Regions from separate parts of the Longicatena sp. genome, predicted to be linked through region 1. Evidence: riboswitches for the same ligand, from Rfam matches in the RefSeq annotation. Region 1 holds a riboswitch; the other holds the start of a gene.

Region 1 (7,038 bases):
CGCTGTTACATCATGAAAACTTATCGTATGGGCTTTTCCATTATAAGAACCGCTATACCCCTTTGCTTTACCCTTTTGTATTGCTTTTTTAATTGTAATCTTAGCACTACCTGTTTTTGTCCTTGTGCAATTACTATTCACTATTTTGTAATACACCGCCGTTGTTCCAACACTTGTGCGAGTAGGTTTTTTCGTAGACCATTTTGCCCTGTTATTGGTACGATAATATACTTTAGAACCTGCTGCTACATTACTCATACGTATCGTGTGAGACTTTCCATTATATGTTCCTGAATAACTTTTTGCATAGCCTTTTTGTGATGCCTTTTTAATTACAATTTTCACAGTTCCCGTTTTCGTATTTGTGCAATTGCTATTTACAATCTTATAATAAATTGTCGTCGTTCCTGCACTTGTACGGGTTACTTTCTTTGTTGACCATTTCGCTTTCGTACTCGTACGATAATATATCTTAGAGCCACTGGCAACATTATTGAAACTTATTGTATGAGATTTCCCATCATACGTTCCATTATAACTTTTTGCATAACCTTTCTGAATATTTTTTTGAATAGTAATTTTTGCGTCCCCGCTCAGCGTTTGAAAATAAAGGGGATTTGTTATTTTATAATATATTGTGGTCGTTCCCGCACTTGTTCGCGTTGGTTTTTTTAAGGACCAAGCGCTACTTGTACTTGTTCGATAATACACCTGAGAACCACTTGGTACATTTGCAATACTTATACTATGTGGCTTGCCATCATACCTACCATTATAATCTTTTACAACAGCAGGAATTTTTATTTCACCTTTTTTGATATAAAGCTTATGTGCTGATGTTAGATCTATTGGATATATCTGAATATTTGTTCCAGATTCAAAGTTTCCTCCTGAAGCATTCATTGCCATATAAGGAGCACATTCTGGTTGTAATGAGTAGCCATCATTAAATTTCCGTATGAAGAAGCGCTGCGCAGGTCCAGGATTGTATGAATAGAACTGCATATTCGTAGCACTTTTTGAAGCAGCCTGATACACATCTAAATATAATCCTGTTTTCATATCTTTTATGGTATATGCCTCATTCGCTGTTCTGGTAAACTCATAAATAGCTTGATTAGAAGAATTAATGTTTCCTAATTGTGCATTGTTATTTACATTCACCAAATATGTGTTATTAGAAAAGCCTATTTGCGCATAAAAATGCTCTCCAAGATTTTGCGCTTTACCTAGCAAATTATAGGCGTTAGGTATCATCTCCACCAAATTAGATAATGGTGATTCACCAGCACTATTTTTAGCGGAAACTCCTGCCCAATAATTCTTTCCTAATAAAGGTATTGTATAAGAGAAATTTCTTCCGACATTTATAACCTTCATTTCTTCATCTGCACAATAAATTCTTACGATATATTCACTGGCTCCAACATCATTCCAAGACATCGTGTAATGATAGCCAGAATTGCTTAAATTAAGAGTTGGAGCATTTGGAATACTTTCATTAGTAAAATTTCCTAAATAGATATACCCTTGAAAACCTGGATCTTTTTTCTGAATTTCAGTAATACTATCCGTTTTTGTTCTAAAGTTAAATCCACCATAGGCTGATTCAGAAATCGTCATCGTATTTCCATTTACTGCTTCTACTACCGCTACATGCCCATAACCACCATTCCAACAAATGATTGAACCAATTTTAGGTGTGTTTCCATAGCTAAACGCGCCCTTATTTACATTATCGTTAAACCAATTATAAGCGTGACTTCTTGATAAATTTGGTTTATATCCTAAAATTTCATATGCTCTACCCCAAGCATAAGCTGTACAGTTTGGCATACCATAACCAGATTGATAAAAAGGATTATCAGAATAATAATGGTAATCACTTTTACTTGGTGCCGATGTCCTTGGATAAAAAATGGCAGCAGCCTGTAGTTTCGATAATACATTGCTATCTTGAAAAATAAAGCTCATTGATAAAAAAAGTGATAGTAATGCAAATGATACTTTTCTAATTGTCTTTTTGCTTGTTTTCATCTGTTTCCCTCCATGAATAAAATAAGAAATGGACTCATTCCTATCTCATTAGTATGCCTTTAATATAAGCCTATTTGATTACAACCTCAAGCATTTATACAAAAATTGCATAATCAGTGTCATTTATATAAAGAAAAAACCTCAAATAAGCTCATATGCCTATTTGAGGTTAATGACTTAATGATGGAACAGACGCACATGTGTCATACACATGGCGATATTATATTTATCGCAAGTCATAATCACATGATCATCACGAATAGAGCCACCCGCCTGTGCGATACAAGAGACACCACTCTTATGCGCACGCTCAATGTTATCACCAAATGGGAAGAACGCATCAGAACCTAACGCAACATTTTGTAAGGTTGCTAACCATGCTTTTTTCTCTTCTTTTGTAAAGGGTTCTGGTTTCGCCATAAACATCTCTTGCCACATGCCATCATTCAATAAATCTTCATAATCATCAGAAATATAAACATCAATCGCATTATCACGATCAGCTCTGCGAATGCCATCTTTAAATGGCAAGGTCAATACTTTTTCATGCTGACGAAGATACCAATTATCTGCCTTATTACCTGCTAAGCGGGTACAATGCACACGGGATTGCTGACCGGCTCCTATTCCCACAGCCTGACCATTTTTTACATAACATACGGAATTAGATTGTGTATATTTTAATGTAATCAAAGCTACTAATAAATCACGTTTTTGCTCAGCGCTCAACGTTTTGTTTTGGGTAGGAATTTCTGTAAATAAAGCATCACTAATTTTAATATTGTTTCGCCCTTGTTCAAAAGTAATACCAAAAACATCCTTTTGTTCAATAACTTCTGGCACATAAGATGGATCCATCTGAATCACAACATACTTCCCTTTTTTCTTTTTCTTTAAGATTGCTAATGCTTCTTTGGAAAAGGAAGGTGCTATAACACCATCACTGACTTCTTTTGATAAATACTTTGCACAAGCAGCGTCACATTCATCACTTAAAGCCGCAAAATCCCCATAGCTTGACATACGGTCACTGCCTCTGGCACGAATGTATGCACTTGCCATTGGTGTTAACTCCACATCATCCACAAAATACATCTGCTTTTCAACATCGTTTAACGCCACATAGACAGCAGCTCCGGCTGGTGATACATGTTTAAAGCTAGCCGCACTTGGCAATCCTGTAGCTTCTTTTAACTCCTTTACCAATTGCCAGCTGTTAAAAGCATCTAACAAATTGATGTATCCAGGATTTCCATTTAATATTGTGATAGGAAGTTCCCCTTCCTTCATGAAGATACGAGCAGGTTTCTGATTGGGATTACAACCATACTTTAATTCCATTTCTTTCATTATAATACTCCCTTCCGTTAAGAATTGAAAAAAGCCGACACTTCCAGACGTCAACAAACGCCCAGACGGTCGGCTTATCTAACATTATACTCCCTGTGGTCCATTCCACTTCCGTCAGTCATATAACTATGAAAACTTTATCATGCAATAAGAAATTCGTCAATCTTTTTAGCTTATTCAAACAATCTGTGTATCCTGTGCCACCTATATAAACAATAATGTTTTAAAGCATTACGGCTATCGGATAGCGCATAAAGCAAGCCTATTTCACAACTCTTTTATTTTGCAATCTTTACCTTTGTCCAATAATCAGAAATAATTTTCTTCACATCGGCATTATATTCAAAGATTTCATCTTTCGCATAACCCACACGAGGCAGATATGCATGATTGCCATCAAATTCTCCACCTTCACTGCTTGCCTCATCTAAAACCTCTTCATTGCTGGATGCATAACCGACAAACAGTGTGTTTTTCATACTTGCTTCATAATCTAAAAGGAAATTGATATAATCATTTGCCAGTTTTGGATTTTTAGCATTCTTAGGAATGACCATGGCATCACTCCACAAGTTCGTTCCTTCCTTTGGCATATAATAGTCCATATCTTCATTTTCACTTAAGATATATGCAGCATCTCCACTATACACTAATGCCATATCTTTATTGCCATTGATCATTGCATCAATAACTTCATCCGTCACAATTTCCGGATCCATGATATCGACTGCTTTGACCAACCAATCATAAGCATCTTTCAACTCTTTTTTATCACTTGTATTCATGGAATAGCCTAAGGCTTTTAATGCCATCATAAAGGAATCACGTTCTGAGTCATACATATAGATATGACCTTTATATTTCGTATTATGGAAAATATTGAAGCCTTCTTTTTCCAAATCAGTCTTATGAACTTTCTGCTTATTATAGACAATACCAACCGTTCCCCAGAAATATGGCGCACTGTAAGTATTATCTGGATCATATTGCAAGCCTTTGACACCTTTTGCTAGATTACTCAGATTAGGAATCATAGATTTATCTAAAGGCTGCAGCTGTTTCTCCTGAATCAGACGTTCAATCATGTAATCACTTGGTACTAATACATCATAAGATTCACCGCTTTGCAGCTTCGTATACATTAATTCATTTGAATCAAAGGTATCATAAACGATTTTTACACCAAATTTCTTTTCAAATGCCGCATTGACTTCAGGATCTAAATATTCCCCCCAATTATATACCTTTAAGGTATCGCTGCCATACTTAGCAATGGCATCTTCTGGTGAAGAAGAACCAACACCGCCTTTTAAAGCAACTAACACCGAACCAATGACTAATGTAAAGCATACAGCGATGATACCAAAAACTTTATTAGAAATTGGTCTTCCCTGTTTTTGACGTTTTTCTTTCACCATTGGTACTAAATTTACAAACAGCAATGTAATGGTAATCATTATAACAATTAGGGTAGATAAAGAATTGATGCTAGGATTGATACGTTTGCTCATCGTCCATACAAGGGTTGATATATTCTTTACCCCATTGCCTGTGACAAAGTAGGAAATGATGAAGTCATCAAAGGACATGGTAAAGGCTATTAAAGCACCGGAAACAATCCCCGGCATGATTTGAGGGACAATGACCTTCCACATGGCTTTGGCTGGTGTTGCACCAAGATCCATGGCAGCCTCTGCCAGATTAGGATCAAGACTTCTCAGCTTTGGCATGACGGATAAAATGACATAAGGTGTACAAAAAGCGATATGTGCCAATAACATCGTCAAAAAGCCTTTTTCCATATGCATGGAAACATAAAATAGCATTAAGCCTACCGCCGTAACAATTTCTGGATTCATAATCGGAAGATCATTAATCTGCTGTACAACCTCACGAACGATGCGTTTGGATTTTGATAAACCAATTGCCGTAATCGTACCGACGATCGTAGAGATGAATGTCGCAATCACAGCAGTGATCAATGTATAGTAAATAGCCTCCATCATATTGCGGTCAGAGAACATTTTCTCATACCATTGCAAAGAAAAGCCATCAAAGCTGGTAAGCGAACGACTGCCATTAAAGGAAAATACCAGCATATATAAAATCGGAAAATAGAAAAATACCAAAATGAGTCCGAGTATCAAGCGGCGGGAAAACTTTTTATTGTTCACTGTACATTCCCTCCTTTTCTAGCTCTGACGGTATCATCCCCTTTATCAAGACGACGGGTGATATACATACTGATCATGATGATAACGGCCATGATCATACTGATGGCGCTACCGAAATTCCATTCGCCAACCGTGATGAATTGATTTTCTATGACATTACCAATCATCATATAACCGCCTCCACCCATCAGCTTGGGAATGACAAAGCTGGAAACAGATGGCAAGAAAACAAGCGTGATACCAGAAACTACACCAGGGAGCGATAAAGGAAACGTAATATTTTTAAAGCGCTGGAAACGATTTGCCCCCAAATCATTTGCTGCTTCTAATAATGATTTATCCATTTTAGCTAAAGAGCTTTCGATTTGCAAAATCATAAAAGGGATAAAGTTATATACCATACCTAAGACAACGGCGAAATCAGTATATAATAATTTTGTTGGTTCTAGCCCAAAAAATGCTAGGATATGATTGATTAATCCATTATCAGCCAAGATACCGATCCATGCATACGTACGCACCAACATATTGATCCACATTGGAAGCGTCACTAACAAAATCAATAAGTTCCGTTTTTTAGGCGATGCCTGAGCAATCGCATACGCAACTGGATAACCAATACATACACATAACACTGTGGTAATTAACGAAATTCGTAAGGATAGCCACAATGTCTTTAAGAAGTCCGGGTCTGTAAAAAACTTCTTAAAATTATCAAATGTGAATTGTAAAGATACAACATCATTCCCCTGTTTAGTAAACGCATATAAGACAATCAACAACATCGGAATGACGATCATAGCGACCATCCATACAATGTATGGGATCGTTAAACGCTTAAATGTCTTCATGTGTTAAAATCCCATCTTACTCATGACATGAATATCTTCCGGGAAGAATGTTAGACCCACTTCTGCACCTTCTTCGGCAATATCCGTCGTATGAATCTTAAACTCACGACCCTGTGTACTAAAGGTAACCTGATACGTACCAGCTGTGATATGATCAGGATCAAAGTCATATTCCACATTTGAAATCTCTACATCACTTTCATCAGACAACTTCCAACTCTGTGCATTTGCCCATGTTTTTAAATCCGTATCTAAAGCTGCACTTTCCTTAATTTCATCCACAGTCTTAAAGAAATTAAATGCCGCAATGGCTTCATTCGCTTTAGGATTTTCCACATATTGCTGCTGCACAACAAAAACATCAATTGAGACACTGGTTCCATTGCTAGTAGCAAACGTTACCGGGTAAGTGCCAATTTCTTCTTTGATATCATATTCAATCTTTGAAATAGAAATATATTCATCTTCTTGGGTCTCCCAAGCCTGCGCATCTGCACGCGCAATAATTTCCGCATCGTTGAGATCTTTGACATCTTCGATATCCACATAGAAATCATTCGCAGATATTTTTTCACTGGCATCACTAGATGTGATATCGTGCTCCTTTGTTACCTGCATATTAACAC
Region 2 (7,038 bases), on a different contig from region 1:
ATGCCTTTTTGTATATCAAAAGCTTACAAATAGGATACAACAAAAGACGATGAAGGCGCAAAGGTGAAAACAAAACTACGCTTTGCTTTCATGAACAGTTGCCGATTACTATTCTCATATGCGCTATGTTGTGTTATAGGTTGTTTCAATAAGGGATAGGATAAGGGTATGGATAAAACATAGCAGTGTATAATTATCTGCGCTATCCTATAACCAACATAATTTCTTTAGGGTTTACATACAATGAAGATGGTACGGTTGACATTGTTGTATAGTATTGACGGATATCCATGAGAATTGTCATGAATTTCTTAATTTTTCGTGAAGCCGCTTGCTTTTTTCTTTTAGAAAAAGGTAAACTGTGAAGCAGAAAACCATCATGATGGCGAATTGCTGATGAAGGAGGTGGCATTCATGAAGAAACAAGGATTGACGGTTGTCATATCGCATGCGGATAGTACATTGGGACAGCGCATGACACGCATTCTGGCAAGACATGGTGCCGAAATGATCTTATTGTATCAGAAGTTTGATCCTGCCTTACGATTAGCTGAAAAGGTTTATGCTTGTGGCAGTGATTGTGTAATGATATCCTTGGATAATGAGCCTTATTATGAATTATGCAAAACAATGGATGCATTACGTACAGATGATATTGCACGACAATTTATTTATATTCATTAATAAACAGTGTTTCCGTTACCAAATCATGAAGAGATCAGACGACATTACCTATGGTTTTCTGATCTTTTTTCATTTTAGCAGAAAGGGAAAAATTCATTAAAATAGTAATCTTTTTGTAAAGATAACTTAACGAGAAAAGATTAAATTTCTTATGAAAGAATCAAATATGAATGATTCAGCATGGGTTGTCTGACAGGCTGGTAGTAGAAGCAAAAACATGTTGAAAGGTGTCACATGATGTTTAACGCAAACAAACATCCTTTCTATGATAAAAAAACATATGTAATATCTTGACGGCACAAAAAGAACATGATAAAGTGTAGACAGTTATATGACTGACGGAAGTGGAATTGACCACATGGAGTATAATGGTAAAGCAGGGCCGACCGTCTGGGCGAAAGAGTCCAGGATGTGTATAGGCTCTTTTTCTTATTTTTGGGATAGCAACAAAAGCGATAAAAGCCTATCGTTTCAATTGCAAATCCACGTAAAAATCCGTATAATGAAACGGTAATAAGGAGGTATGTGAAATGAGCATAGAACGCAAAGAATGGGAAGGCTTTGAAGGACGTATCTGGAAAGAAGAAGTCAATGTCAGAGATTTCATCCAGAACAACTATAAACCTTATGATGGTGATGAGTCTTTCTTAGCAGAACCAACCGAAGCTACAAACAAGCTATGGGGCGAATTACAGAAATTACAAAAAGAAGAACGTGCCAAAGGCGGCGTTCTGGATATGGAAACAGAGATTGTTTCTTCCTTGACATCCTATGGCCCAGGATATATATCAAACGAATTAAAAGATTTAGAAAAGGTTGTCGGTTTGCAGACAGATAAACCTTTAAAACGTGCCTTTATGCCTTATGGCGGAATCAAGATGAGTGAAGAGGCATGTACGACTTATGGCTATGAGCCAAGTGAAAAATTACATGAGATTTTCCATGAATATCATAAGACACACAATGATGCTGTCTTTGATTGCTATACACCAGAGATGCGTTTGGCACGTCGTAATAAGATTGTAACCGGCTTACCGGATACTTATGGACGTGGTCGTATCGTCGGTGATTATCGTCGTGTGGCATTGTATGGTATTGATTATCTGATTGCCATGAAACAAAAGGATAAAGCAAACTGTGGCTGTGGAACCATGAGCGATGATATTATTCGTCAGCGTGAAGAATTGGCAGAACAGATCAAAGCTTTAAAGGGCATGAAAGAAATGGCTGCAAGCTATGGCTATGATATCAGTGGTCCTGCAACAAATGCCAAAGAAGCTGTACAGTGGCTGTATTTTGGATACTTGGCTGCCATTAAAACGCAAAATGGAGCTGCGATGAGCGTTGGTCGTGTATCTACTTTCTTAGATATTTATATTGAACGTGATATGGCCAAAGGTATCTTAATAGAAACAGAAGCACAGGAATTAATCGATCATATGACAATGAAATTCCGTATGGTAAAATTTGCGCGTATTCCTAGCTACAATCAGCTGTTCTCCGGTGACCCAGTATGGGCTACCTTAGATTTAGCCGGTTTGGGTATGGATGGCCGTCACATGGTCACAAAATCTGATTTCCGTTTCTTACATACCTTGGAAAACATGGGACCTGCACCGGAACCAAACTTAACGGTTTTATATTCCAGCAAGCTGCCACAAAGCTTCAAGGATTATTCTGCAAAGATTTCCATTGATACAAGCTCTGTGCAGTATGAAAATGATGATGTTATGCGTCCGGTTTGGGGCGATGACTATGCTGTATGCTGCTGTGTATCTGCTACGCAGACAGGTAAGGAAATGCAGTTCTTTGGTGCGCGTGCAAACTTAGCAAAATGTTTATTGTATGCAATCAATGGTGGTGTTGATGAAAAGACAAAAACACAGGTAGGGCCAGAATATCGCGGTATTACCAGTGAATACTTAGATTATGATGAAGTTATGCATAAATATGACAATATGATGGAATGGCTGGCAGATCTTTATGTCAACATCCTGAATCTGATTCAGTATATGCATGATAAATATTACTATGAAGCAAGCCAAATGGCATTGATCGATACCGATGTACGTCGTACCTTTGCGACAGGTATCGCCGGTTTCTCGCATGTTGTAGACTCTTTAAGTGCTATCAAATATGCGAAAGTAAAAACGGTTCGTGATGAAGATGGCTTAGTTGTCGATTATGAGATCGAAGGAGATTTCCCTCGTTATGGTAATGATGATGAGCGTGCAGATGAAATCGCTGTATGGCTGTTAAAGACGTTTATGGAAAAAATCGAAAAACGTCACACATATCGTAATTCAGAACCAACAACTTCTATCCTGACAATTACTTCTAATGTCGTATATGGTAAAGCGACCGGTGCATTACCAGATGGAAGAAAAGCCGGAGAACCATTATCTCCAGGTGCTAACCCTGCTTATGGTGCAGAACAGAATGGCTTATTGGCATCTTTAAACTCTGTGGCAAAACTGCCATATGAATATGCATTGGATGGTATCAGTAATACCCAGACAATCAACCCAAATGCCTTAGGTCATGATGAAAAAGAACGTATCGACAATCTGGTAAATGTCTTAGATGGCTACTTTGATCAGGGAGCACATCATCTGAATGTGAATGTGTTCGGTATTGAAAAATTAAAGGATGCTATGGAACACCCAGAAAAAGAAGAGTACGCAAACTTTACGATTCGTGTATCCGGATATGCCGTGAAGTTTATCGACTTAACACGTGAACAGCAGTTGGATGTAATCTCCAGAACTTGCCACGATCATTTATAAAAAAGAAGGAGGTCTGTTTTAAGTCGTTTGACTGCAGACCTTTCTTTATGGAGGATATGCATATGGAAAATGGAAAAGGCGCCATTCACTCAATTGAAACCTTTGGTTCGGTAGATGGGCCAGGAGTACGTTATGTAATCTTTTTGCAGGGATGTCGCATGCGCTGTCAGTTTTGTCATAATGCGGATACCTGGAAAATCAAGGAAGGCAGTGAAACCGCAGAAGAAGTCTTGCGGAAAGCTTTGCGCTATAAACCTTACTGGAAGCATTCAGGTGGGATTACGGTGAGTGGGGGAGAACCGTTGTTACAGATTGATTTCTTATTGGAACTTTTTAAATTGGCGAAACAAAAAGGCGTACATACCGTAATTGATACCTGCGGCAATCCTTTTACTAGAGAAGAACCTTTCTTTTCTAAGTTTCAAGAGCTGATGCAGTATACGGATCTTGTATTGCTGGATATCAAGCATATCAATCAAGCGAAACATCAGCAGTTAACCGGCTGGGGCAACGATAATATCTTAGATATGGCACGTTATCTTTCAAGCATCAATAAACCGGTTTGGATTCGTCATGTCTTAGTCCCACAGCGCAGTGATGATGAAGAAGATCTGAAATGTTTGGATGCATTTGTGAAGACATTGCATAATGTCAAACGTTTTGAGGTATTGCCATATCATACACTCGGTGCTTACAAATGGAAAGAGCTTGGCATGGAGTACCCTTTAGAGGGCATTGAACCTCCAGATAAGGAAACGATAGAGCGAGCAAATACATTGCTGCATACCGCAGATTATCAAGACTATAAAAACATGTAACCAGATACAAAAGAGATAGCCATTCTTACTGGAGAATATTTTCTATAAGATGGCTATTTCTTTATTTTTATATTGTTTATGTTAACAACATTTTATTACTTTTTTATGTACTTGAAGAAGATAATGTTAGGATGATACCATTGAAAATATTATCGAAAGTATACAGATAGCAAAAAGTAAGCTAAAATGAAATCACATGTAAAGTTAAGGAAGTGGATATCATGGATGAGATCATCATTGAGCATGCCAATCAAGGGAATCTAAAGGATGTTTCTTTACGTCTTCCTAAGAATAAATTAATTGCTGTTACCGGAGTTTCCGGTTCTGGAAAATCAACATTAGCCCTTGATGTTTTATTCAACGAGTGTCAACGACAATATTTAGAAGCTTTAGGTATGCAAGGCATACAAAAACCAGCTGTGGAAAGGATTCAACATGCATGTGCTGCTGTATGTGTAAATGCTCAAAGCGGTAATCACAATCCGCGCTCTAGTGTGGGAACAGCGACAAATCTATACACGGATCTGCGTATGCTGTATGAAAAACTAGGTGTTCGAGAATGTCCGAATTGTCATCAGCTTTATAAAAACAGCGTCTGTGCAGAAGAAACGATACGCATAGAGGATGAATATATGACATATCAATATTGTCCTCATTGTCATGAGAAAGTACAAAAATTGATGCATACAGACTTTTCCTTTAATACCAGAGAAGGCGCCTGTAAGGATTGTGAGGGCATGGGCAGTGTCTGGGAAATCGATCTTGTACAGGTGTTGCATGCTGATCTAAGCTTATCACAGGGTCCAGTGACTTTTTGGAAGCATCGCTATCAATCGTATATGATAAGTCAATATGCAAATGCATTGGCATATTATGGTATCAAACAAGATTTAAAAGCAGCGGTTGCACAATATGAAGAAGCGGCATATCGTTTACTTGTATATGGCAGTGAGGATGAAAAATTTTTATCGTATGTTAAGGATGAAACAAACAGGGAAACAACAGCTATACATTTTGAAGGAGTATTCCCTTATTTATGGAGAAAATTAAAAGAGCATGAAGGAGTACCAACCAGTCTTGAGGCTTGTTATAAACGTTCTGTGTGTCCAAGCTGTCAGGGGGAACGTTTAAAGGAAGCATCCAGAGCAATTACGGTTCTTGACAAACGTTTACCGGAAATTGTAAATCTGACATTGGAAGAAATAGCTTGTTGGCTGCAAGCTGTACGAGCATCACTAACACAAAATGAACATGCGCTTTGCGATGTTTATCTTTTGGATATGGAAACAAAGCTTCGACGTATACAAAAATTAGGCTTAAGTTATTTAACGTTGAATCGCAGTATGATAAGTCTATCCAATGGCGAAGCACAGCGTTTACACTTAGCATCGCTGTTAGATGCAACAATGTCTGGTTTATTATATATTTTAGATGAACCAACGATTGGACTGCATCCGAAAGATACCGATGGCATCGTAGAGATTTTAAAGGATATGCGTGATTTAGGGAATACCGTACTTGTGATTGAACATGATGCAGGTGTATTACAACAAGTGGATCATCTTGTTGATATCGGTCCTAAAGCGGGGATTCACGGTGGGCAAATTGTGGCGCAAGGAAGTTTTGCGGAAGTATTGAAATGTAAGAATAGTGCTACTGCCTATGCCATGCAACATCTTACCAGGAAAGTACATGCATATCGAAAACCATCATCATATATCCAAATCACAAATGCCTGCCGACATAATCTGCAACATGTGGATGTGCAATTGCCAATACATTTGCTCTGTGGAATATGCGGTGTTTCTGGATCTGGAAAATCTACGCTTGTATTTGATGTATTGGCAAAGGGGAACAAGCAAACAGAAGTAAATCGTGTAGAAGGTTTAGCGCAGTTTGATCAAATGATTTGTATCGACCAACAACCACCGATACGTATGAAACGCAGCAATATTGCCACATTCACCAATCTTGCCAACCCTTTACGCAAGGTGTATGCCAAAACTAAGCAAGCAAAAGCATTGGGATTCACAGATGCTTATTTTTCCTTTAATTCAAAAAAAGGACGTTGTGAGCATTGTGAAGGCATGGGAACGATAAAAAGCCATATGTTGTTTTTTCAAGATCAGGAGGTTATTTGTCCGCAATGTCATGGCAAACAGTTTCAGGAACAAGTATTACGCGTAACCTATCATGGATATTCGATTCATGAGGTTTTACAGCTCAGTGTAGAAGAGGCGATAACTGTTTTTAAAGAGGAAAAAGAAATACAGAAAATCTTGCGACTGTTAGAGCATATCGGGCTAGGGTATGTAAAGCTGAATCAATCTTTAACCACGTTATCCCAAGGAGAAGCGCAACGTTTGAAGCTGGCAAGAGAGCTTTTGCAAACCAAAGGGAAACATAATCTATATCTTTTAGGTGAGCCAACCGTAGGTCTGCATATGCAGGATGTGGAAAACTTTATTAAGTTATTGCAGGAATTGGTAGAAGAAGGACACAGCATTCTGGTGATTGAGCATAATGAGCAACTATTAGCAGCTTGTGATTATCTTATTGAGTTAGGACCTCAAGGCGGCGTTCATGGCGGACAGTTGATTGCTCAAGGAAGTCCATTAGCACTCTTACATCAAAATGAAAGTGTTATTGCACCATATTTAAAAAGGTTTATAAAGGATTAGGAAGACTAATGTCTGCGCCGTATCACTTTCTTGATGAAGTGTAGGATTTGAATGAAAGAACACGGTTAA

Evidence for each region. A riboswitch is a leader RNA that binds a small molecule or an ion and turns the genes downstream of it on or off. The one in region 1 is predicted to bind ZMP and ZTP.
Region 2: linked by a shared signal. The riboswitch ahead of pflB (formate C-acetyltransferase) and the one ahead of AC1VS3_RS07125 (phosphoribosylaminoimidazolecarboxamide formyltransferase) in region 1 are both predicted to bind ZMP and ZTP.

The regions. Positions count from the first base shown of each region.
Region 1 covers NZ_CEVYEL010000025.1:14,292-21,329, reverse strand. The annotation lists gene AC1VS3_RS07130 (CHAP domain-containing protein) at 1-2,037, opposite strand, end outside; gene AC1VS3_RS07125 (phosphoribosylaminoimidazolecarboxamide formyltransferase) at 2,215-3,387, opposite strand; ZMP/ZTP riboswitch at 3,440-3,519, opposite strand; gene AC1VS3_RS07120 (extracellular solute-binding protein) at 3,666-5,561, opposite strand; gene AC1VS3_RS07115 (ABC transporter permease) at 5,558-6,412, opposite strand; gene AC1VS3_RS07110 (ABC transporter ATP-binding protein) at 6,416-7,038, opposite strand, start outside.
Region 2 covers NZ_CEVYEL010000008.1:22,736-29,773, forward strand. The annotation lists gene AC1VS3_RS02775 (hypothetical protein) at 1-67, shown strand, start outside; gene AC1VS3_RS02780 (short-chain dehydrogenase) at 415-684, shown strand; ZMP/ZTP riboswitch at 1,006-1,087, shown strand; gene pflB (formate C-acetyltransferase) at 1,215-3,470, shown strand; gene pflA (pyruvate formate-lyase-activating protein) at 3,533-4,288, shown strand; gene AC1VS3_RS02795 (ATP-binding cassette domain-containing protein) at 4,510-6,969, shown strand.